3 regions of the Cutibacterium sp. KB22876 genome follow, and region 1 is predicted to be linked to each of the others. Evidence: riboswitches for the same ligand, from Rfam matches in the RefSeq annotation. Region 1 holds a riboswitch; each other region holds the start of a gene.

Region 1 (2,194 bases):
CGACGCGGATCGTCGTCGTATCGAGCTGGATGGCCACATCCGCACCGTCCTCGCGTCTCGCGATGCCGGTCTCAAGGGGATCGACGACGAGCTGGTCGAGTTATGCCGGTCTCGCGAGACCCAGGCGGGTGGTGTCCCGGTGGATCTCCTCAAGCTCTACGAGATGCTGCGCGAGCGCACCGGGATGGGGTGTGCCAAGCTCGTCCACGGGGTGTGTGAGGGATGTGGCATTGCTGCGAATCCGGCTGACCTGCGCACCTATGTCGCAGCCGCCGAGGACGACGTCGTGCGTTGCGAGGAGTGCGACCGGATTCTGGTGCGCACCGAGGAGTCTCTTTGAGAATTGCGCCGTTGCCCGTGTGGCGACGATGCGGCAATGACCGTAGAATCGACGGCGGACGAGCCATCCGGGTGATCGCGGCAGTCTTGAGCTGTCGAGGAAAGTCCGGGCTCCACAGAGCAGGGTGGTGGGTAACGCCCACCCGGGGTGACCCGCGGGACAGTGCCACAGAAAACAAACTGCCGGCTTTCGGGCCGGTGAGGGTGAAACGGCGGGGTAAGGGCCCACCGCGTCATCGGTGACGGTGACGGCACGGCAAACCCCACTCGGAGCAAGGCCAAGAAGACCACGAGGTCGCGGACGTGTTCGAGGGCTGCTCGCCTGAGCGTCCGGGTAGGCTGCGCAGCCGAAAGGCTGGAGGATGCCAGTAATGGCGTTCACAGATGGATGATCACCGGCCCTGAGGGGCCACAGAACCCGGCTTACAGGATGGCTCGTCCCTTCTATCATCGGGTCCATGAAGTTCGGAATTCGTACTCCCAGCCTGTCCAGAACCATCTCGGCCAGGACGCGTGGTCGAGTCACGAGGACTGTCAAGCGCACCCTCATTCCCGGTTATGGCCGTAAGGGAATGGGTTGGCTGCGAGATCCACGTCGAGCCGCCTACAACAAGGTTTACCGGAAGACGACGATGCGTTTCGGTGACCTGTTCAAGTGAGGTAACCCCTTGGAGGAGGGCATACGAAGGGGATGCTAACATGCTCACGTCAGGTTGCTGGTGGCCCCACCAGCGCTGGAATCCGGTGAGAAGCCGGAGCTGACGCGCAGCGGTATGACTGATCTGCCCCGGCGAACGCCACTGGTGCCATGAGCACTGGGAAGGAGCCGGGAACGGAGACGAGGTCGAGCCCGAAGACCACCTGACGCCGTCCTGTCGGTACCCGGTCGCGCACGCCGAACACAGAAAGCTGGCTTACTCATGCCCGTCACCCCGTCATCCCTTCGCCGCGTCCTCGTGGCATCAATGCTTCCCGCCGTCCTGCTCGCCGGCTGTGCCGGTGCCCCCAAGGACTCCGCGTCATCGTCGTCTTCCTCGGTCTCAGCGTCGGCTTCTGGTCCGATCACCATCACCAACTGCGGACAGCAGGTCACCCTCGACAAGCCCGCCACGAGGGCAGTGACCCTCAATCAGGGAGCCACTGAGGACGTGCTGGCCATCGGCGGGGAGTCCAAACTCGTCGGCACCGCCTACCTTGACAGTGAGATCCCGGCGAAGTGGAAGAAGGCCTATGACTCGGTCAAGGTGCTCTCCAAGGAGTACCCGTCCAAGGAGACCTTCCTGGCCGCCAAGCCTGATCTGGCGCTGTCCTCGTATTCCAGCGCTTTTACGGACAAGGCCATCGGCACGCGTGATGAGCTGAAGAAACAGGGAATTGCCACCTACATCAGCCCCTTCGGCTGCCCCAAGGGCACGCCCTCGGCCGAAACCACCTGGGAAAACGTCTGGAAGGAAATGACCGAGGTGGGGACTCTCATCGGCGTCAAGGATGCGGCTGACAAGGCCATTTCCAAGCAGCGAGATGCCCTCAAGGAGGTCACCGGGAACAAGCACGGCACCGGGACGTCGATCGTCTGGTTCGACTCGGGAGACAAGACTCCGTTCATTGGCGCCGGACATGGCGGACCCCAGCTCCTCATGGACGCTGTCGGTGCCAAGAACCTCTTTGCCCATCTCGACGGCGGTTGGGCAGACGGCTCCTGGGAGAAGATTGTCGCATCCAACCCTGAGGTCATCGTGGTCGCCGATGCCAGTTGGTCCACGGCGACGTCGAAGATCGACTATATGAGGAAGGACCCCGTCCTCAGCCAGATGAAGGCCGTCAAGGAGAACAAATTCGTCACCGTGCCGTTCTC
Region 2 (2,194 bases), 590 kb from region 1:
ACGGCGTGAGCCGCCGGCACCTGCATCATGGCAGACACTGCGAGGACTGCCGAGGCAGCCGCCGCGAGAACTCTGCGCCCTGGACGTCTCTTCAAGGACATGGCTTTTTCATACTCCTCACGGATTCGCATCCATAGGAATTGACGTGCTTCACAGAGCCCCTGTGGAAGTCGATGCACGCCCCTGTCAAGGAGTATGGGCAACCATCCCGGGAGGATCTGCGATCCGATGCTAGCGACGCGGAGGTTCAATTCACAAAGGGCGGCGATCTGGAATATCGAGTAATGACGCGGTTGCGAACAGGACATGAACCCGTGATGACGAGCATGTGATCGGACACCGAACCGGTGCAATGACGCCCAAGCAATAACAAGACCACTGGACCCGTCGACAGCCTTTATATCATCTCGTAAATATATACCGAATCCGCACGTCGCCTTCCGGGTCCGCCATCACTGCATGACCTCGCATGTGGACAGTGTACGAGTGAGACATCCGCCACTTCTTGGACATGTCGCTCGGGATGGAAATTTGGATTCTCGGGGCGGGGTCATGGATGAGTGGGACGATTCACCACCTGCGTGGTACGGTGCGTTTCGCCGGCCAGGGAACCTGGTGCGAATCCAGGACTGACGCGCAGCGGTGTGGGTGATGGCTCGCCGCGAGCCCACTGGGTGGAGACACCTGGGAAGGGGGACGAGCCGCGCGACCCCGAGTCCGAAAACCTCCCGGCGAATGCAGCCGCCGTACGCCTCGCGAGATGGGCGTCAACCGCCAGGAGTTCCTTTGCCACACGTCCGCCATCGAGACACCCATCCCTGCGCTTCGCGCGGGCAACGGCAATCGTCGGACGGATCGACGTCATCGCGGGCCCACGAGGATCGCCGGTTGCCCGCCGGGCCCGTACTGCTGGTCCTGGCGGTTGCTCTTGCTCTGAGGGTCGTGCTCTCGCTGGCCTTCGGCACGATCCGGCTGCCCGTCGAACAGGCGTGGCATGTCCTGGATGTACACGTGCGCGGAGGCAGCGTCGAGGCCACCGCGGACCAGATCGTGTGGGGGTTGCGACTTCCACGAACGGTGCTGGCCGTCGTTGCCGGGGCCGGACTGTCCGTCGGTGGTGCCGTCATGCAGACCTTGGTACGCAACCCGTTGGCCGATCCCTACATGCTCGGGGTCTCGGCAGGGGCCAGCGTCGGGGCGACAGCCGCCATCACCACGGGAACGCTGGCGGCCTTCGGCGTGTACTCGCTGTACCTGGGTGCCCTTCTCGGTGCCCTCGTCGCGACCGCGGCCGTGTTCGGCATCGCCATGGCCCAGGGAGGTCTGAGCCCCTTGCGGCTCGTCCTCACCGGTGTCGTCATGTCCTCGGCCTTCAGCGCGATGTCGAGCTTCCTGGTCTTCCACAGCAACGACCCGAAATCGGCCCAGTCCGTCCTCTTCTGGCTGTTGGGCAGCGTGGCGGGTGCCTCCTGGCAGACCCTCGTGCCGACGGCGGTGGTGGTCCTCGTCACCCTGCTGTTGCTCATGATTGGATCGAGGTGGCTCGACGCGCTGGCAGCAGGCCCGGAACTCGCCTCCTCGCTCGGGGTCCCGGTCACCGGCCTGAGAGTCGCCCTCTTCATCGTCCAGGCCATCCTCGTGAGCGCGATCGTCGCGGTCTCCGGCGGCATCGGATTCGTGGGCCTCGTCATTCCCCACCTCACTAGGCTCCTCGTGGGACCGCGCCATCGCGTCGTCCTGCCGGTCAGCGCTTTGTTCGGTGCGCTCTTCCTCGTGTGGGTCGACGTCCTCTCCCGGGTGGCGAGCCGACCTCAGGAGACTTCGTTGAGCATCGTCACAGGTCTGCTAGGAGCCCCAGTACTCCTACTACTGCTGGGACGGCGCCACTACCAGTACGCGGGGGCATGATGGGAACCCGACTGACCACACGACGTCTCGCGGCGCAGGTCGAGGGGCGAACCATCGTCCGAGACGTCGATCTGGACTTCGAACCCGGTACCGTCACGGCCATCATCGGGCTCAACGGTTCGGGCAAGTCGACCCTGCTGCGTGCCATCGCCGGAATCAGCCGGCCGGCCGCCGGAGACGTGTTCCTCGACGACGTCCCCCTCCGACGTCTCTCGGCCAGACAACGCGCACGCCAGGTGTCCTTCGTCGCCCAGGAGGACTCACCACCTGGTGACCTGCTCGTGCG
Region 3 (2,194 bases), 260 kb from region 1:
CGTGTTCGGCGATGAGGTCACCCAGGCCGGCGACCTTGGAGGCGGAGTGCTCCCACTCCCCCGCCGGGACCAGGCCCAGGTGGCGAGACGGCACGAAGATCGACTCGGTGCGCGGAATCCGCCCCAGCACCGGGATGCCGAGTCGGTCGAGTCCGCGCACGACCTCGGCACCATGACGAGGAGAGGCGACCCGGTTGAGGATCACACCGGCGATCGTGACATTCGGATCAAACGTCGCCAGACCTGCCACCACTGCGGCGTGGGTGAGGGACGCATGAGCGGTGTCGACGACCACGACCACCGGGGTCTGGATCGAGGTGGCGATCTCGGCGCTGGACCCGCGTCCGGTCCCGAGCTGGCCGTCGAAGAGGCCCATCACTCCCTCGATGACCGCAATGTCCGCCGCATCGGGGGTGACGAAACCATGGGCCAGCAGCGGGGCCATGAGCTCGTCACCACACATGACGGAGTCCAGGTTGCGGCCCGGACGACCACTGGCCATCGAGTGGTAACCGGGATCGATGTAATCCGGCCCGACCTTGAACGGCGCCACCGTCCGGCCGGTGGCACGCAGGGCTGCCATGAGACCTGTCGCGACGGTCGTCTTACCGCCTCCCGACGCCGGGGCGGCGATGAGGATTCGTGGAATGCGCATCACCATTCGATTCCCGCCTGACCACGCTGACCGGCGTCGAAGGGGTGCTTGACCTTGGTCATCTCGGTGACGAGGTCTGCGACCTCGACGAGGGCTGCCGGGGCGCGACGGCCAGTGATGACGACGTGCTGGGTGCCGGGGCGGTTGACCAGTGTGTCGACGACCTCGTCGACATCGAGCCATCCCCAGTCCAGCGGGTAGGTGAACTCGTCAAGAAGGTAGAAGTCAAGCGCCTCGCTGGCCAGGAGTTCCGACACGTGTCGCCACCCCTCGCGGGCAGCGGCCTCGGGGTCATCGGCGGCATCGAAGGAGCGTGCCCAGGACCATCCAGTCCCCATGACCTCCCATGTGACGGGACCGCCGGCACCGGTCTCCTCGTGGAGTTTCCCGAGAGCTTGCAGGGCGTCCTGCTCGCCGACATGCCATCGTCCGGACTTCACGAACTGGAAGACGCCGACTCTCCACCCTTGGTTCCAGGCGCGCAGGGCGGTACCCATCGCCGCTGTCGTCTTGCCCTTGCCCTCGCCGGTGTTCACAGCAAGAACTGGCCGTAACCGTCGCTGTCTGGTGGACAGCCCGTCGTCTGGTGTGGCGCCACTGCGCGCGTGCGGCATGAACGACCTCCTTGCGGGTCCGCGCCCGTCGGGTCACGGGATTTCCGTGACCTGACCCGCAGGATCGACCTGGCTCGCGCTGAGGCGCTCACAGTGGCGGGACCGCTCCGGATTCACACCGGATTCCTCCCCGAGGGCCACCGTCGATTGTGTCACACGGGTCGGGTTGTCCTCACCCGGCACTGCCCTAAGCTTCCCTCATGACCCATGATCCTGACGCCACCCTCCTCGGACGCACGCCTGGCCTCGACGAGACGCACTTCGCCCATGACGGCCTCATCACCAAACATCCGGTGAGGGCCGTCGCTCTGGCAGCGTTGCGACCCATGCCGGGCCAGCTGCTGTGGGACCTCGGCACCGGCGCCGGGTCGATCGGTGTCGAGTGGTGTCGCACCGATCCGACCTGCCGAGCCATCGGGGTGGAGCGCAAGACAGAACGGGCCGCCAATGCCCGCACGAATGCCGCAGAACTCACTCTGCCCGGCCAGTTCGAGGTCATCGACGCCGACCTCACCAAGGGGCTGCCGGAGGGACTGCCCGACCCGGATGCCATCTTCATCGGCGGCGGTGCGACGGAAACTCTCGTCACCCAGTGTCGACCACGTCTACCCATCGGGGGACGGCTCGTCGTCCATGGGGTGACGATGGAGGCCGAGATGCTCGTGGAGTCCTTGCACCGGGATCTGGGCGGTGACCTCATGAGGTTCGGCGTCGAGACCGCCGACAGCATCGGCCGGCTGCGGGGCTGGAAACCGGCCCGCACCGTCGTGGCGTGGACCTGGCAGCACACTGAGTGACGACGAGCCACCCAGTGTGCACAGTTGTCTGACCCTGGACTCAGCTGATCTGGGAGGCCAGCAGGCAGGCAGCCCAGGTCTGCTCGGCAGCGAAACGCACATGGTGTGGCACTGCCGAAACCGACAGC

The links. Region 1 has a riboswitch for cobalamin ahead of AC6I1W_RS06160 (ABC transporter substrate-binding protein). Riboswitches for the same ligand answer to the same signal wherever they lie in the genome.
Region 2: linked by a shared signal. The riboswitch ahead of AC6I1W_RS08865 (FecCD family ABC transporter permease) and the one ahead of AC6I1W_RS06160 (ABC transporter substrate-binding protein) in region 1 are both predicted to bind cobalamin.
Region 3: linked by a shared signal. The riboswitch ahead of cobO (cob(I)yrinic acid a,c-diamide adenosyltransferase) and the one ahead of AC6I1W_RS06160 (ABC transporter substrate-binding protein) in region 1 are both predicted to bind cobalamin.

Annotation. Positions count from the first base shown of each region.
Region 1 is NZ_AP040858.1:1,366,516-1,368,709, forward strand. It holds gene AC6I1W_RS06145 (zinc ribbon domain-containing protein) at 1-340, shown strand, start outside; RNA gene rnpB (RNase P RNA component class A) at 400-781, shown strand; gene AC6I1W_RS06155 (hypothetical protein) at 798-998, shown strand; cobalamin riboswitch at 1,033-1,218, shown strand; gene AC6I1W_RS06160 (ABC transporter substrate-binding protein) at 1,260-2,194, shown strand, end outside.
Region 2 is NZ_AP040858.1:1,955,520-1,957,713, forward strand. It holds gene AC6I1W_RS08860 (hypothetical protein) at 1-101, opposite strand, end outside; cobalamin riboswitch at 606-727, shown strand; gene AC6I1W_RS08865 (FecCD family ABC transporter permease) at 889-1,908, shown strand; gene AC6I1W_RS08870 (ABC transporter ATP-binding protein) at 1,908-2,194, shown strand, end outside.
Region 3 is NZ_AP040858.1:1,106,707-1,108,900, reverse strand. It holds gene cobBC (bifunctional hydrogenobyrinic acid a,c-diamide synthase/histidinol phosphate aminotransferase CobBC) at 1-655, opposite strand, end outside; gene cobO (cob(I)yrinic acid a,c-diamide adenosyltransferase) at 655-1,269, opposite strand; cobalamin riboswitch at 1,310-1,446, opposite strand; gene cbiT (precorrin-6Y C5,15-methyltransferase (decarboxylating) subunit CbiT) at 1,470-2,066, shown strand.